3 regions of the Klebsiella sp. MISC125 genome follow, and region 2 is predicted to be linked to each of the others. Evidence: predicted binding sites of a transcription regulator. Region 2 holds the regulator's gene; each other region holds the start of a gene.
What was found. The regulator Fur, encoded in region 2, represses iron uptake genes when iron is present. The targets are predictions, from matches to a motif close to ATAATAATGAGAACNACTATCAA.

Region 1 (5,942 bases), 2.5 Mb from region 2:
CACGCTAACAAGCGTGAAGAGATCAAAGAAGTTCGCGCGGGCGACATCGCTGCAGCTATCGGTCTGAAAGACGTAACTACGGGTGACACTCTGTGTGATCCAAACGCGCCGATCATTCTGGAGCGTATGGAATTCCCTGAGCCGGTAATCTCTATCGCGGTTGAACCAAAAACCAAAGCTGACCAGGAAAAAATGGGTCTGGCTCTGGGCCGTCTGGCTAAAGAAGACCCGTCTTTCCGCGTATGGACTGACGAAGAATCTAACCAGACTATCATCGCCGGTATGGGTGAGCTGCACCTCGACATCATCGTTGACCGTATGAAGCGTGAATTCAACGTTGAAGCGAACGTTGGTAAACCTCAGGTTGCTTACCGTGAAGCGATTCGCGCGAAAGTTACTGATATCGAAGGTAAACACGCTAAGCAGTCTGGTGGTCGCGGTCAGTATGGTCACGTCATTATTGACATGTATCCGCTGGAGCCGGGCTCTAACCCGAAAGGTTACGAGTTCATCAACGACATCAAAGGTGGTGTAATTCCTGGTGAATACATCCCGGCCGTTGATAAAGGCATCCAGGAGCAGCTGAAAGCTGGTCCTCTGGCTGGTTACCCGGTAGTTGACCTGGGCGTGCGTCTGCACTTCGGTTCTTACCACGACGTTGACTCCTCCGAACTGGCGTTTAAACTGGCCGCTTCTATTGCCTTTAAAGATGGCTTTAAGAAAGCGAAACCAGTTCTGCTTGAGCCGATCATGAAGGTTGAAGTAGAAACTCCGGAAGAGAATACTGGTGACGTTATCGGTGACCTTAGCCGTCGTCGCGGTATGCTGCGCGGTCAGGAATCCAACGTGACTGGCGTTGTGATTCACGCTGAAGTTCCGCTGTCTGAAATGTTTGGATATGCAACTCAGCTGCGTTCTCTGACCAAAGGTCGTGCTTCTTACTCTATGGAGTTCCTGAAGTATGATGATGCGCCGAATAACGTTGCTCAGGCCGTAATCGAAGCCCGTGGTAAATAAGCCGCAGGGTTAAAACCAAAGTCCCGTGCTCTCTCCTGAAGGGGAGAGCACTATAGTAAGGAATATAGCCGTGTCTAAAGAAAAATTTGAACGTACAAAACCGCACGTCAACGTTGGCACCATCGGCCACGTCGACCACGGTAAAACTACTCTGACCGCTGCAATCACTACCGTACTGGCTAAAACCTACGGCGGTGCTGCTCGCGCATTCGACCAGATCGATAACGCGCCGGAAGAAAAAGCTCGTGGTATCACCATCAACACTTCTCACGTTGAATATGACACCCCGACTCGCCACTACGCACACGTAGACTGCCCGGGCCACGCCGACTATGTTAAAAACATGATCACCGGTGCTGCGCAGATGGATGGCGCGATCCTGGTTGTTGCTGCGACTGACGGCCCGATGCCGCAGACTCGTGAGCACATCCTGCTGGGTCGTCAGGTAGGCGTTCCGTACATCATCGTGTTCCTGAACAAATGCGACATGGTTGATGACGAAGAGCTGCTGGAACTGGTAGAAATGGAAGTTCGTGAACTTCTGTCTCAGTACGATTTCCCGGGCGATGACACTCCGATCATCCGTGGTTCTGCTCTGAAAGCGCTGGAAGGCGAAGCAGAGTGGGAAGCGAAAATCATCGAACTGGCTGGCTTCCTGGATTCTTACATCCCGGAACCAGAGCGTGCGATTGACAAGCCGTTCCTGCTGCCTATCGAAGACGTATTCTCCATCTCAGGCCGTGGTACCGTTGTTACCGGTCGTGTAGAACGCGGTATTGTTAAAGTTGGCGAAGAAGTTGAAATCGTTGGTATCAAAGAGACTGCGAAGTCTACCTGTACCGGCGTTGAAATGTTCCGCAAACTGCTGGACGAAGGCCGTGCTGGTGAGAACGTAGGTGTTCTGCTGCGTGGTATCAAACGTGAAGAAATCGAACGTGGCCAGGTACTGGCTAAGCCGGGCTCAATCAAGCCGCACACCAAGTTCGAATCTGAAGTGTACATTCTGTCCAAAGATGAAGGCGGCCGTCATACTCCGTTCTTCAAAGGCTACCGTCCGCAGTTCTACTTCCGTACAACTGACGTGACTGGCACCATCGAACTGCCGGAAGGCGTAGAGATGGTTATGCCGGGCGACAACATCAAAATGGTTGTTACCCTGATCCACCCGATCGCGATGGACGATGGTCTGCGTTTCGCAATCCGTGAAGGCGGCCGTACCGTTGGCGCGGGCGTTGTTGCTAAAGTTCTGGGCTAATTATTAGTTCTGAATTAGAAAAGGGCGCTTAGGCGCCCTTTTTGCTGTCGACTATTTGAGTTAATGAGGGAAATTGTTTACAGAAATTAGTGCAGTCGTATATTTAATAAACAGGCTATTGTAATCATAACTATTCTCATTTACACTTTGCATATAAGTTGAACGGGAGTCTGTATGTACGTTTGTCTGTGTAATGGTGTAAACGATAAAAAAATTCGTCAGGCTGTGCGTCAATTCCACCCCCAGTCTTTTCAACAACTAAGAAAATTTATTCCTGTTGGAAATCAATGTGGTAAGTGCATTCGCGCAGCGCGAGAAATTATGGAAGATGAATTAACCCGCATGCCAGAATATCAAGAGATTGCCTGAAGCCCGACTGCTTTTTTTGACATATCTATAGGTCGAACTACGCTTCAATAAGTGGAAGCGGAGGGACTATATAATGAAAGGTGATGTCAAAATCATAACTTATCTCAATAAATTATTGGGAAATGAGCTTGTCGCAATTAATCAATACTTTCTCCACGCGAGAATGTTTAAGAATTGGGGCCTGATGCGCCTCAACGATGTCGAATACCACGAATCCATTGATGAAATGAAACATGCCGATAAGTATATCGAGCGTATTTTGTTTCTCGAAGGAATCCCTAACCTGCAAGATCTTGGCAAACTGCGCATCGGCGAGGATGTCGAGGAGATGCTGCAATCTGATTTACGGTTGGAACTGGAAGGGGCTAAAGATTTGCGAGAAGCTATTGCCTATGCCGATAGTGTCTATGACTACGTCAGCCGCGATATGCTAATTGAGATCCTTACAGACGAAGAAAGCCACATTGATTGGTTGGAAACTGAGCTCGACTTAATCGGTAAAATTGGCCTACAGAATTATCTTCAGTCACAAATTAAGGTGGCGGACTAATAAGCGTCTGCCATCCACACCAAAGACCCGCTGCTGCCAGAAAAGGGCCAAAAGGCAGCGGGTTGTATAATACCTGCCTTTTTCTTCCCGCTATGATCTTCATCCCAAGTGTGACACATGCGAGTATGGTTGCAATAAGCACTAGTTGAGGTAATACGCTCCATCCATGCCAGGCCCCAAGAGCGGCCAGAAATTTAACGTCACCGTAACCGATGCCTTCATATCCGCGCAGTCCTCTGTATAACCAGTAGATAGTAGCAAAGGACACATAGCCAGCGATCGCCCCCCATACTGCGCTTGAAAGAGTACTTTCTGATAAATATAGATGATAAAGCAAACCAACCCAGAGTAGGGGGCAGGTAAATCGATCTGGAAGCAGACCACTTCGGTAGTCGCACCAACAGAGCATGAGCGATAACCCACAGTACAAAATAATAAATATTGAGGAAGTGATGAACATGGATAGTTCCTGTGATATGGCTGTAGTAGTGAGGGTGCTGAGAAGTCGTTCATGTAGCAAAGGCCAATAATGTGCAATGGAAGTAGCCATCAGATGTATTTGCCTGCATTTCACAGCGTTGCTGAACATGATGATCCCTGCTCTCAGAAGCCAGTGATGAATTACTAGACAATGCTTGCGTTGCGGCTGAATTTGCGTATAATGCGCGGGCCTGTCAAAGTTGACGGCCGGTTCGATATGAACCCTGATAGCGAAACTGGCTATCAAACAATGTTCCCAATTGGGGAACTATGTAAGAACGGTTACACTCTCCCATCAATCGTAATGGGTATGAGGAGTAACCATTTCGTCTATAAAATAATTGGAGCTCTGGTCTCATGCAGAACCAAAGAATCCGTATCCGCCTTAAAGCGTTTGATCATCGTCTGATCGATCAATCAACCGCGGAAATCGTCGAGACTGCTAAGCGCACTGGTGCGCAAGTCCGTGGTCCGATCCCGCTGCCGACCCGCAAAGAACGTTTCACCGTTCTGATCTCTCCGCACGTCAACAAAGACGCGCGCGATCAGTACGAGATTCGTACTCACAAGCGTCTGGTTGACATCGTTGAGCCAACTGAAAAAACCGTTGATGCTCTGATGCGTCTGGATCTGGCTGCCGGTGTAGACGTGCAGATCAGCCTGGGTTAATCAGGTCATCGAGCGATTGAGAGGTTGATACAATGATTGGTTTAGTCGGTAAAAAAGTGGGCATGACCCGCATCTTCACTGAAGATGGCGTATCTATCCCAGTAACCGTTATCGAAGTTGAAGCAAACCGCGTTACTCAGATCAAAGATCTGGCTAACGATGGCTATCGCGCTGTTCAGGTTACCACTGGTGCTAAAAAAGCTAACCGTGTAACCAAGCCGGAAGCTGGTCACTTTGCTAAAGCTGGCGTAGAAGCTGGCCGCGGCCTGTGGGAGTTCCGTCTGGCAGATGGTGAAGAATACACCGTTGGTCAGAACATTAGCGTTGAACTGTTTGCTGACGTTAAAAAAGTTGACGTAACCGGTACCTCTAAAGGTAAAGGTTTCGCTGGTACCGTTAAGCGCTGGAACTTCCGTACCCAGGATGCTACCCACGGTAACTCCTTGTCTCACCGCGTTCCGGGTTCTATCGGTCAGAACCAGACTCCGGGCAAAGTGTTCAAAGGCAAGAAAATGGCAGGTCAGCTGGGCAACGAACGCGTCACTGTTCAGAGCCTGGACGTAGTACGTGTTGACGCTGAGCGCAACCTGCTGCTGGTTAAAGGTGGAGTTCCGGGTGCAACCGGCTGCGACCTGATCGTTAAACCAGCTGTGAAGGCGTAAGGGGATAGCAATGGAATTAGTATTGAAAGACGCGCAGAGCGCGCTGACTGTTTCCGAAACTACCTTCGGTCGTGATTTCAACGAAGCGCTGGTTCACCAGGTTGTTGTTGCTTATGCAGCTGGTGCTCGTCAGGGTACTCGTGCTCAGAAGACTCGTGCTGAAGTAACTGGTTCAGGCAAAAAGCCGTGGCGCCAGAAAGGTACCGGCCGTGCGCGTTCAGGTTCTATCAAGAGCCCGATCTGGCGTTCAGGTGGCGTAACCTTCGCTGCACGTCCGCAGGACCACAGTCAAAAAGTTAACAAAAAGATGTACCGCGGCGCGCTGAAAAGCATTCTGTCCGAACTGGTACGTCAGGATCGTCTGATCGTTGTCGAGACGTTCTCTGTAGAAGCGCCTAAAACTAAGCTGCTGGCACAGAAACTGAAAGACATGGCTCTGGAAGATGTGCTGATCATCACCGGTGAGCTGGACGAAAACCTGTTCCTGGCTGCGCGCAACCTGCACAAGGTTGACGTACGCGATGCAACTGGTATTGACCCGGTTAGCCTGATCGCCTTCGACAAAGTCGTAATGACTGCTGATGCTGTTAAGCAAGTTGAGGAGATGCTGGCATGATTCGTGAAGAACGTTTACTGAAGGTGCTGCGTGCACCGCACGTTTCTGAAAAAGCGTCTGCTGCGATGGAAAAAACCAATACCATCGTTCTCAAAGTTGCTAAAGACGCGACTAAAGCAGAAATCAAAGCTGCTGTGCAGAAACTGTTTGAAGTCGAAGTCGAAGTCGTTAACACCCTGGTAGTTAAAGGGAAAGTTAAACGTCACGGACAGCGTATCGGTCGTCGTAGCGACTGGAAAAAAGCTTACGTCACCCTGAAGGAAGGCCAGAATCTGGACTTCGTTGGCGGCGCTGAGTAAGTCGGAGGAGTAATACAATGGCAGT
Region 2 (5,942 bases):
CTGCGTCGTCGCGGTTATACCGCTGAATCCATCCGTGAGTTCTGCAAACGCATCGGCGTGACCAAACAAGACAACACCATTGAAATCGCTTCGCTGGAATCCTGCATTCGTGAGGATTTGAACGAAAACGCTCCGCGCGCGATGGCCGTTATCGACCCGGTTAAATTGGTTATCGAAAACTATCCGCAGGGCGGCAGCGAAAAGGTAACGATGCCGAATCATCCGAGCAAACCGGATATGGGTAGCCGTGAAGTGCCATTCAGCGCCGAAATTTGGATCGATCGCGCGGATTTCCGTGAAGAGGCGAACAAGCAGTACAAGCGTCTGGTGCTGGGCAAAGAAGTCCGTCTGCGTAATGCTTACGTTATCAAAGCCGAGCGCGTAGAGAAGGACGTGGAAGGTAATATCACTACTATCTTCTGTACCTACGATGCTGACACCCTGAGCAAAGATCCGGCCGATGGTCGCAAGGTTAAGGGCGTTATTCACTGGGTGAGCGCAGCACATGCGCTGCCGGTAGAGATTCGTCTGTACGATCGTCTGTTCAGCGTGCCAAATCCCGGTGCTGCTGATGATTTCCTGTCGGTCATGAACCCGGAATCGCTGATTATCAAGCAGGGTTTTGCTGAACCAAGCCTGGCGCAGGCGCAGCCTGAAAAAGCATACCAGTTCGAGCGTGAAGGTTACTTCTGCCTCGACAGCCGCTATGCAACCGCAACCAATTTGGTATTTAACCGTACTGTTGGTCTGCGCGACACCTGGGCGAAAGTCGGCGCGTAGTTATCCGCCATCAATGAGAACGCCGCAAACAGCGGCGTTTTTTTTTATTTCAGAATCAGGGGATTAAATTGTCATATTTTCGCGATGCGAATTAATCTTGTTTACAGATTGTAAAAATTACGACTGTTTATCCCTTTGGTCATCCACTATAAAAACATGTAATCGCTTTCATTACGCCTGTTTTTTCTGATATAGCAAGCACTTCCACGTCAAATGCATGACTTCTACGACTGAAACAAAAAGACATAGATTATGTGCGCTTTGTCATAATCTTCATCTTTTGTCACCGAAAGAGATTGATAATTCGCGTCACGAAAAATAGTCTATACCCAGTGGTTATGCGGATTTTACCGCTCCACTTTTTTAGCAGTTTTATTTTATTTTTTTCGCTAGTTGCCCTTGGTAACTGCGTTTTTAAAAAGTCAAAGAGGATATGCATATGCGTACGTTTAGTGGCAAACGTAGTACGCTGGCGCTGGCTATCGCCGGTGTGACAGCACTGTCAGGTTTTGCAATGGTACCGGATGCGAAAGCAGAAGGGTTCATTGATGATTCAACGTTAACCGGCGGCATCTATTATTGGCAGCGTGAGCGTGACCGTAAAGATGTGACCGACGGTGACAAATACAAAACTAACCTTTCTCACTCCACCTGGAACGCCAACCTGGATTTCCAGTCTGGCTATGCTGCCGACATGTTCGGTATTGATGTTGCCGCCTTTACCGCCATCGAAATGGGCGAAAGCAGTGACAGCGGCCACCCGAACGAAATCGCTTTCTCCTCGCGCAATAAAACTTACGATGAAGACTATTCCGGTGATAAGAGCGGGATCAGTCTGTACAAAGCAGCCGCCAAATTTAAATTTGGCCCGGCATGGGCACGTGCAGGCTATATCCAGCCTACCGGTCAAACATTGCTGGCTCCGCACTGGAGCTTTATGCCGGGTACTTACCAGGGTGCTGAAGCCGGTGCCAACTTTGATTATGGTGATACGGGCGCGCTGAGTTTCTCCTATATGTGGACAAACGAATATAAAGCACCGTGGCACATTGAAATGGACGAGTTCTACCAGAACGATAAGAAAACCAAGGTTGATTATCTCCACTCTCTCGGCGCCAAGTATGATTTTAAAAATGACCTCGTGCTGGAAGCCGCATTTGGCCAGGCACAGGGTTACATCGACCAGTATTTCGCTAAGGCCAGCTACAAATTTGATATCGCAGGCACGCCGCTAAACACCAGCTACCAGTTCTACGGTACTCGCGATAAAGTCAGTAACGGCGGGGCGAACGATATTTATGATGGTACCGCCTGGCTGCAGGCATTGACCTTTGGCTATAAAGTTGCCGATGTTCTCGACCTGCGCCTGGAAGGAACCTGGGTTAAAGCCGATGGTCAGCAGGGCTACTTCCTGCAACGTATGACGCCGACTTACGCCTCATCTAACGGTCGTCTCGATGTCTGGTGGGATAACCGCTCTGACTTCAACGCCAACGGTGAAAAAGCGGTGTTCTTCGGGGCGATGTATGACATGAAGAACTGGAATATGCCGGGTTGGGCCTTCGGCGCGTCCTACGTTTATGCATGGGATGCAAAACCAGGAAAAATGTCTTCTCCTGATGCTTACTACAACCCTGACAAACGTCTGGAAGAGTCAGCCTACAGCCTGGATGCGATGTACACCGTACAGGAAGGACGTGCGAAGGGTACGCTGTTTAAACTGCACTTTACTCAATACGACAACCACTCCGATATCCCAAGCTGGAGCGGCGGCTACGGCAACATCTTCCAGGATGAGCGCGACGTGAAGTTCATGGTTATTGCTCCATTCACCATTTTCTGATGCCAGTGCGGCGGGCATGAGCCTGCCGCAATTTCCCGAGGTCGATTATGAAGAAGCTATTGCTTGTCGCTATTATGGCGGCAGGTCTGGTTGCCTGCACGCAGTCGCCAGCGCCGAAAGAGGATTCAAAGTTAAAAGATGCCTACAGCGCCTGTATTAATACTGCTGAAGGTAACCCAGATAAAGTCGAAGCCTGCCAGAGCGTATTAGACGTTCTGAAGCAAGAGAAGCAGCATCAGCAGTTCGCCACCCAGGAAAGCGTGCGAGTACTGGATTACCAGCAATGTATCCAGGCGCGTAAAACCGGTAACGATCAGGCTGTACAGTCGCGCTGTGACCAGATTTGGAAAGAGATTCGTAGCAACAACACGAAACCCTGATTTTTACTTTTCGTAGCCATAAAAAAAGCCAACCATCAGGTTGGCTTTTTGCTGCTTACGCAACGGGGAATTACTTTTCCACCGCGTCGTGGGCATGTTCATCTTCGCGGCAATCGCCTTCTGCACAGTGACCGTACAGGTACAGGCTGTGGTTGGTGAGGCGAATACCGTGTCGGGAGGCAATCTCACGCTGACGAGCTTCAATTGAGTCATCGCTAAATTCGATCACTTTGCCGCAATCGAGGCAAATCAGGTGATCATGATGATGCTGCTGCGTCAGTTCGAAAACGGATTTACCACCTTCGAAATTATGACGAGTGACGATGCCGGCGTCGTCGAACTGGTTCAGTACGCGGTAGACGGTGGCCAGGCCAATCTCTTCACCCATATCAATCAGGCGTTTATATAAGTCTTCCGCACTGACATGATGGTTATCCGGTTCCTGCAGGACTTCCAGGATTTTTAATCGTGGAAGTGTTACTTTCAGGCCAGCCTTCTTTAATGCGGTATTGTTGTCAGTCATGCGGAATCTGTCCTGTTGCTAAACGATCTACTTCCATCAGCGGAAGTAATACAGAGAATCACCCGATGTAATGCGTCTCATTATAGAACTGCCATGGTGAAATGAAAACTGCAAGCATCGGGCCTTGTATGCTGTCAAAAACGAGGCACTGGCTACAAAGTGCTTCACGTGACCTCGTTAAATCAGAGGACATTGTACAGATATGTGATTAAAAGTTAAAAACTTGTAGCTATAACTTTGATTGCTTTTATCTATTAATTCGGCGAAATCTGACGATAACGCCGTTTAGACTCAGGCATTCTTGATTTCTTCGAGGTGCAGCTCTTCAGAAATCTGTTTTACCCATTTTTCCACGCGTTCGTTAGTCAGTTCTGGCTGACGGTCTTCGTCGATGGCCAGACCCACGAAGTGGTCATCATCTGCCAGACCTTTAGATGCTTCGAAATGATATCCAGCAGTCGGCCAGTGACCAACGATAGTGGCGCCGCGCGGTTCGATGATGTCGCGAATGGTACCCAGCGCATCACAGAAGTATTCAGCGTAGTCTTCCTGATCGCCGCAGCCAAACAGCGCGACCAGTTTGCCGTCGAAATCGACTTCTTCCAGCGTCGGGAAGAAATCATCCCAGTCACACTGTGCTTCACCGTAGTACCAGGTTGGAATGCCGAGCAGCAGAATATCGTGAGCTTGCAGATCTTCTTTGCTGCTCTTGGCAATGTCGCGAACATCAGCAACATCTTTACCAAGCTGCTTTTGAATCATTTTTGCAATATTTTCGGTGTTGCCGGTGTCGCTGCCAAAAAAGATGCCGATGATTGCCATGAGTAAAATAACCTCTTGAAACTTAATGATGTGGTAGGGACTTAAATGCCCACAGATAGGGGCAATGATAGCAGAACTGAGAAGGGCGCGGAAACAGCAATCACGCCCGACTGCACACTCTGCTACATGAAAGCTTATTTTTTGAGGGTTTTAGGCTTTATCCTGGCTGCGCAGGGCCGCCAGTTGGTTCATCAGCATCTCTTCAATCAGATCGCTGCGGTTCATGTTGCGGGCTTCGGCCAGCTCATTGAGCGCATCAACCGCATCGGCATTGAGCTTCAGCTCAACGCGCTTCAAACCGCGAACTTTATCGCGCTTGAGCTGATTGCGTTTGTTGATACGCAGCTGTTCGTCGCGTGAAAGCGGATTGGTTTTCGGTCTACCCGGCCGACGCTCGGTTGCGAACAAATCTAATGTCGTACGGTCCGTTTGTTCTTTTGCCATGATTCAGAGTGACTTCGGGGGAAACAAGCTGTCGGGCATAGCCGACGCAGATAGCCCGCCATAATACATCAGGCGAGGGGCTGCGCCAACGACCGCGGGCATTCTGCCGCGCGGTCGGGCAGATTTTAGCCAGTTACGCGGCTATGGAGGTCAAATAACGGCGTATTGCCCGTAAAACGGCCTCTGGTTTTTCTGCATGTACCCAATGTCCGGCTCCGGCAATCACATGGGCCCGTGCCTGGGGGAATTGAGCCAGCAGAGCCTCACGGTAGGCATCGGTTACGTAGGGTGAGTTACCGCCGGGGATAAACTGCGCCGGATGCGGCCAGGCGGGGATGGTTTGCCAGCCGACGATATTGTCATATTGCTCCCACAATACCGGCACGTTAAACCGCCACTGACCGTCCACAAAGGATTTCAGCAGGAACTGAATGACGCCTTCTTCATGAAGGTGTTCGCGCATAACCGTCGCTGCCTGCTGGCGAGTGGCCGCGTGGGCGTCGGTCACGGCATTGATGGCGGCGAAGATTTCATCATGGCGACGAACGTGATAATCCACAGGGGCAATATCTATCGCAACCAGGCCCGCAATGCGCTCCGGGGCCAGCGCGCTCAGCGCCATGACCGCCTTGCCGCCCATTGAGTGACCAATAAAGGTCGCTTTTTCTATTTGGTATTCATTGAGAGTATCAATCAAATCCTGAGCCATCGCGGCATAGGTCATCTCTGGTGCGCGCGGGGAAAGACCGTGATTTCGCATATCGACCTGTAAAATATCGTAGTCAGCGACCAGATCGCGGGCGAGGATCCCAAGGTTATCCAGACTGCCAAAAAGGCCATGGACCAGGACGATAGGGGGATTATTGTGCGGATTCTGTGCAGATTGCGCTCGGCTATTTAATTTCATGGCAAAGTTCTTTTTTTCGCTCCGTCGGGTTAGGGTATTATGTTGGACATTCTGCCATCCGGCTGCAAGACCCGGAAGATTTCCGAGTTTTACCGCCATCCTGGTTTGACGCTATCCGCGGTTGGGATTTGTCCTTATAATCCCGACAACTTGTATTCAGAAAAGATATCGTACTGGATTAAGATGAAAACAATTGAAGTTGATGATGAACTCTATAGCTATATTGCCAGCCACACCAAGCAT
Region 3 (5,942 bases), 2.5 Mb from region 2:
TTCTTCACTTTCATCAACGCGATACGGGTTAATTAATGACAGCACAATAAAGGTGCTGAACATGTTAAGTACCAGTGCCGCAACAACGTATTTCGGCTGCAGCATGGTCATGTATGCGCCCACGATAGACATGGATACGGTAGACATCGCCGTTGCCGCCATAGTGTACATGCGGTTGCGGGACATTTTGCCGAGGATATCTTTATAGGCGATGAAGTTTTCGGACTGGCCCAGAATCAGCGAGCTGACTGCGTTAAAGGATTCCAGCTTGCCCATGCCGTTAATTTTGGACAGCACGGTACCGATGGCGCGAATGACGATAGGCAGAATACGGATATGCTGCAAAATACCGATCAGCGCAGAGATGAAGACGATTGGGCACAACACTTTCAGGAAGAAGAAAGCCAGGCCTTTGTCGTTCATGCTGCCGAAGACGAAGTCTGTCCCTTCATTGGCGAACCCGAGGAGTTTTTCGAACATCTCGGAGAATCCTTTCACAAAACCCAGACCAATGTCAGAGTTCAGGAAGAACCAGGCCAGCAGAACTTCAATGACAAGCAGTTGAATGACATAACGAATACGAATCTGCTTACGGTTGTGGCTAGCCAACAGGGCCAGAATAGCAACCACTACGATCGCGAGAATAAAGTGCAAGACGCGGTCCATATTTGCTCCAAATATGAGGCAGGTTAAATTTCTTTGCACATTCTATGTAACGAGAGCAAAGAAAACGAGAGCTAGCACACACTATTGCAAGCATATGTGACTAATGGCAAAAATAGTGATCAACCATGCATTTTTGTTATGTTGCGTAAAGGTTTTAAAAGTTGCATCGTTGTACTATTCTGAAGGTCGTATAAATGCAATTTATCAGCTGCAGTTTTCAGTTGCCGACCCGCTATCGTTCCCTTCTATCACAGCAATTATCATCACCTTTTTAAATGAGCTTGATAATCATTCGCATTTTGATAGCATAAAACATAGCAAAGGCTATATTTCCAGAGGCAGAAAATGACAAGCAGTCGCGTTGAGAATAGCAGCGGTCGCGCAGCGCGCAAGATTAAGCTCGCTTTGATGGGGCCTGCGTTCATTGCTGCCATTGGCTATATCGACCCGGGTAATTTCGCCACCAACATTCAGGCCGGGGCCAGCTTTGGCTACCAATTGCTGTGGGTTGTGGTCTGGGCGAACCTGATGGCGATGCTGATTCAGGTGATGTCGGCGAAGCTGGGCATTGCTACTGGCAAAAATTTGGCGGAACAGATTCGCGACCATTATCCGCGTCCGGTGGTGTGGTTTTATTGGGTACAGGCTGAGATCATCGCTATGGCGACCGATCTTGCTGAATTCATCGGCGCGGCCATCGGCTTTAAGTTGATTCTTGGCGTCTCCTTACTGCAAGGGGCGGTACTGACCGGTGTGGCAACCTTCTTGATTTTGATGCTTCAGAGTCGTGGACAAAAACCGCTGGAGAAAGTGATTGGTGGCTTGCTGCTGTTTGTCGCCGTGGCGTACGTTGTTGAGTTGATATTCTCCCAGCCGGCGTTGGCACCGCTGGCAAAAGGGATGCTCATTCCATCGTTACCCACCAGCGAAGCGGTATTTCTTGCCGCCGGTGTGCTGGGGGCGACCATTATGCCCCACGTCATCTACTTACATTCTTCACTAACTCAGCATCTACACGGTGGGACACGTAAAGAGCGCTATAACGCGACGCGCTGGGATGTGGCGATTGCCATGACTATTGCAGGCTTTGTGAACCTGGCGATGATGGCGACCGCCGCCGCAGCTTTTCATTTTAATGGTCATACGGGGATTGCTGACCTGGATCAGGCTTACCTGACGTTGGAACCGTTGTTGAGCCATGCGGCGGCGACTATTTTTGGCCTTAGTCTGGTGGCTGCGGGATTGTCATCTACGGTTGTGGGTACGCTGGCGGGGCAGGTGGTAATGCAAGGTTTTATCCGCTTTCATATTCCACTTTGGGTTCGCCGGACGATTACCATGTTACCGTCATTCATTGTTATTTTGATGGGGCTGGATCCCACTCGCATTTTGGTCATGAGTCAGGTCTTGCTGAGCTTTGGTATTGCACTGGCGCTGGTGCCGCTGCTGATCTTCACCAGTAATCCGCAGCTGATGGGTGATTTAGTTAATGCCCGATGGGTGAAATTGCTGGGATGGGCGATAGTCGCGATTGTGGTAGTTCTGAACGGTTGGCTGATCGTCGGGACGATATTTGGCTAATCCTTAAATAAAATGGGGAGCCATCTGGCTCCCCATGCTGTTAGTGATGCCCGTGGCCATGCCCGCGGCCACCGCCTGGCCCACGTCCCCGGCCGCCGTGTCGGTCATCGCGATCGTTCCAGCCTTCGCGATAGCCGCGCTCGTAAGCCTTACGTTTATCCCAGCCGCGATGCCAGCCGTTATCGTGACGATGCCAGCGGTTATCGCGCCATTCATAGTTTTTGCGCCAGTAGTCACGGTTGCGCCAGCCGCCACCGTCCCAGTAGTTACCGTAATTGTCGCGATCGCCAATTTGTAATTTTATTGATGGCAACAGGGTGATTTCACCAGCATTAGCGACCAATGGCGCTGTAGCCAGTAGTACTGCAGCCAGAATCAGTGACCTGAACATACTCTTCTCCTTCACGATCGGGGCCGTTGTCGGCCTGTTAACCTGATATTACGGGGCGGTAAAGCCCCATCGCATCGGCTGAACTCCTAAATCGCAAGGGAGAGCACTTTTTGCTAAAGTAAAAATGAGTTTACACCGCAAGGATCGCGTTAATGGCTGCATTTTCTTCGGTGCTGAAATGGCGATTTCCCAGCATGCCAACCGCGTCATCCAATTGGGAGGTTTTGCTTGCGCCAATCAGCACTGAGGTCACTTTCTCCTCACGCAGTACCCAAGCCAGCGCCATCTGCGAGAGCTTCTGCCCACGAGATTCGGCCAGCGCATTCAGTTGACGAACTTTCTCCAGTTTGTCATCAGTGAGCTGATCCGGTTGTAGAAAACGGCTGCCGCTGGCGGCGCGCGAGTCCGCTGGGATCCCATGTAGATAACGGTTGGTCAACTGACCGCCCGCCAGCGGTGAAAACGCTATGCTTCCCACCCCCGAGGTTTGCAGGAAATCCAGAAGCCCATCTTCAACCCAGCGTTCAAACATCGAATATTTGGGTTGATGAATCAGACACGGCGTGCCGAGATCGTTGAGGATGCTGACGGCTTCCCGGGCTTGTTCGAGCGGGTAGTTAGATAACCCGATGTACAGGGCTTTACCCTGGCGAACGATATGATCCAGCGCGCGCATCGTTTCCTGAAGTGGTGTCTCGGGATCCGGGCGATGATGGTAGAAAATATCGACATATTCCAGCCCCATTCGCTTCAGACTTTGATCGAGGCTGGCAACCAGATACTTGCGTGAGCCCCAATCGCCATAGGGCCCGTCCCACATGGTGTAGCCGGCTTTACTGGAGATGATCAGTTCGTCACGATAAGGCAAGAAATCTTCCCTCAGGATCCGACCGAAATTGCTCTCCGCCGAACCCGGAGGCGGCCCGTAGTTGTTCGCTAAATCGAAATGAGTAATGCCGAGATCGAATGCATGGCGCAGAAGCTGACGGCTGTTTTCCACCAAAGTTTCATCGCCAAAATTGTGCCAAAGTCCAAGAGATATAGCCGGTAGCTTCAATCCGCTATGGCCGCAACGGCGGTATTCCATCGTCTGATATCGCGTCGCATTTGCCTGGTAAACCATACTTCCTCCGCAGATAAAACAGGGTGTGTATACGTTTACACTAAAGAATGTTTGCCGCTGAGTACACTCCCCAAACACGTAAATTTTGCTTTCCACCACATTTGTGGTGCGGAATCTGGACAGCGCATCAGCGTATTCAATACTCAACTTACCTGCACGAGAGGAGAGTATGGATATGCAACCGACTTACACTATTGGCGATTACCTACTGGATCGTCTCGTAGATTGCGGCATTGACCGCTTGTTTGGCGTCCCTGGAGATTACAATTTACAGTTCCTCGACAGCGTGATTGCGCATCAGGACTTAGGGTGGGTAGGTTGTGCTAATGAGTTAAACGCGGCCTATGCCGCCGATGGCTATGCGCGTATCAAAGGCGCCGGCGCGCTACTGACTACTTTTGGCGTCGGTGAACTGAGCGCACTTAACGGTATTGCCGGGAGCTATGCAGAGCATATTCCAGTCCTGCATATCGTGGGAGCCCCCTGTACCGGCGCGCAGCAGCGAGGTGAATTGCTGCACCATACGCTCGGTGATGGTGACTTTAGCCATTTCTCGCGTATGAGTGAGCACATTACCTGCTCTCAAGCTGTGCTGGCGACGGGAAATGCCTGCCATGAGATCGATCGCGTATTGAGCGAGATGCTAACTCACCATCGTCCTGGCTATCTGATGCTACCCGCCGATGTTGCAAGAGCAAAGGCTACGCCGCCAGCCAGCCGTTTGCTTATAGAAAGCTTGCCCGCTGATGAGAACCAACTGATCGGCTTTCGTGAGCATGCGGAGTTGATGCTAAGAAGCAGCCGTCGCGTATCGCTGCTGGCTGATTTCCTCGCCCAGCGTTATGGGTTGCAAAACACGCTCAGAGAGTGGGTGGCGAAAACGCCGATTTCTTATGCCACGATGCTGATGGGGAAAGGGCTTTTTGATGAACAGCAGCCGGGTTTTGTCGGAACCTACAGCGGGATCGCCAGCGCTGATAAAACTCGTGAAGCGATTGAAAATGCCGATACGATAATCTGCGTGGGGACGCGATTTACCGATACCATCACCTCTGGTTTCACTCAGCATCTTCCTCAGGAAAAAACAATTGAAATCCAGCCGTTTGCCGTCCGAGTCGGCGACCATTGGTTTAGCCGGGTTCCGATGGTTAAGGCGCTTGATATCCTTATTAATCTTGCCGCAAACCTGGCTGCAGAGTGGCTGCCCCCACAGGTTTCGGCTTTCGGTGTGGATAATGCAGCGGGCGATAGTCTGACGCAAAAAAACTTCTGGAGCGCGGTACAGAAACAACTACGTACTGGAGATATTATTCTTGCCGATCAGGGGACCGCAGCTTTTGGTGCCGCCGCACTCAAGCTTCCCGCCAACACAACGCTGATTGTCCAGCCGCTATGGGGATCGATTGGCTTTACCCTCCCGGCGGCCTACGGGGCGCAAATAGCGGCGGCGGACAGAAGAGTGGTGCTGATTATTGGCGATGGCGCCGCGCAGCTTACTATTCAGGAGATGGGATCGATGCTGCGTGATAAGCAACGTCCGCTGATTTTACTGCTTAATAATGAGGGATATACGGTTGAGCGTGCGATTCACGGCCCCGAGCAACGGTATAACGATATTGCGCTTTGGGACTGGAATCGCCTGCCGGAAGCTTTCGCCCCTGATGTTCCTTCCCGCTGTTGGCGAGTCGCGCGTATGCAGGAACTGGAGGAGGCGATGGCCAGCAGCGTTACCTCAGACCGGCTGACGCTGGTGGAGGTGATGCTGCCAAAAATGGATATCCCTGATTTTCTGCGTGCGGTTACTCAAGCTCTGGAGGAGCGAAACAGCCGCGTTTAATCGCCGCGCTTCCTGGCGATCATTAGCGGTTTTCCGGCTAACATTAGCCAGGCCGGTAGCATAACGATACACAGCAGCGGCAACAAGGTAGAGTCCGGGACCACAACCGCGGCCATAAACAGGCTCAGCCAGCCATCCCGTGTTACGACCAGCGTTAGCCCGAGAATGGCGCAGGAGATGGTTATGGCTGCCGGGACGGCGGGAACGTGTGCATGCAGCATCAGCCCAAGCGCTACGCCGACGAATACTGCCGGGAAAATTCTCCCGCCGCGAAAGCCGCTGGCGGCGGCCAGCACCAGCGCCGCCAGCTTCACCAGTGCAATAAGCATGTAATCATTAGCGGT

Region 1: bfd (bacterioferritin-associated ferredoxin) is a predicted target of Fur. The motif match lies at 2,390-2,412, and genes of this name have one in related genera.
Region 3: ACMYSL_RS08510 (Nramp family divalent metal transporter) is a predicted target of Fur. The motif match lies at 948-970, and genes of this name have one in related genera.

The regions. Positions count from the first base shown of each region.
Region 1 covers NZ_CP180448.1:552,005-557,946, forward strand. The annotation lists gene fusA (elongation factor G) at 1-1,017, shown strand, start outside; gene tuf (elongation factor Tu) at 1,088-2,272, shown strand; gene bfd (bacterioferritin-associated ferredoxin) at 2,447-2,641, shown strand; gene bfr (bacterioferritin) at 2,715-3,191, shown strand; gene ACMYSL_RS02545 (prepilin peptidase) at 3,175-3,651, opposite strand; gene rpsJ (30S ribosomal protein S10) at 4,029-4,340, shown strand; gene rplC (50S ribosomal protein L3) at 4,373-5,002, shown strand; gene rplD (50S ribosomal protein L4) at 5,013-5,618, shown strand; gene rplW (50S ribosomal protein L23) at 5,615-5,917, shown strand; gene rplB (50S ribosomal protein L2) at 5,935-5,942, shown strand, end outside.
Region 2 covers NZ_CP180448.1:4,317,973-4,323,914, reverse strand. The annotation lists gene glnS (glutamine--tRNA ligase) at 1-780, shown strand, start outside; gene chiP (chitoporin ChiP) at 1,220-2,623, shown strand; gene chiQ (ChiQ/YbfN family lipoprotein) at 2,671-3,003, shown strand; gene fur (ferric iron uptake transcriptional regulator) at 3,074-3,526, opposite strand; gene fldA (flavodoxin FldA) at 3,818-4,348, opposite strand; gene ybfE (LexA regulated protein) at 4,499-4,792, opposite strand; gene ybfF (esterase) at 4,926-5,699, opposite strand; gene seqA (replication initiation negative regulator SeqA) at 5,883-5,942, shown strand, end outside.
Region 3 covers NZ_CP180448.1:1,776,879-1,782,820, forward strand. The annotation lists gene ACMYSL_RS08505 (NupC/NupG family nucleoside CNT transporter) at 1-666, opposite strand, end outside; gene ACMYSL_RS08510 (Nramp family divalent metal transporter) at 1,012-2,247, shown strand; gene ACMYSL_RS08515 (DUF2502 domain-containing protein) at 2,288-2,638, opposite strand; gene mgrA (L-glyceraldehyde 3-phosphate reductase) at 2,769-3,761, opposite strand; gene ACMYSL_RS08525 (alpha-keto acid decarboxylase family protein) at 3,937-5,598, shown strand; gene ACMYSL_RS08530 (ion channel protein) at 5,595-5,942, opposite strand, start outside.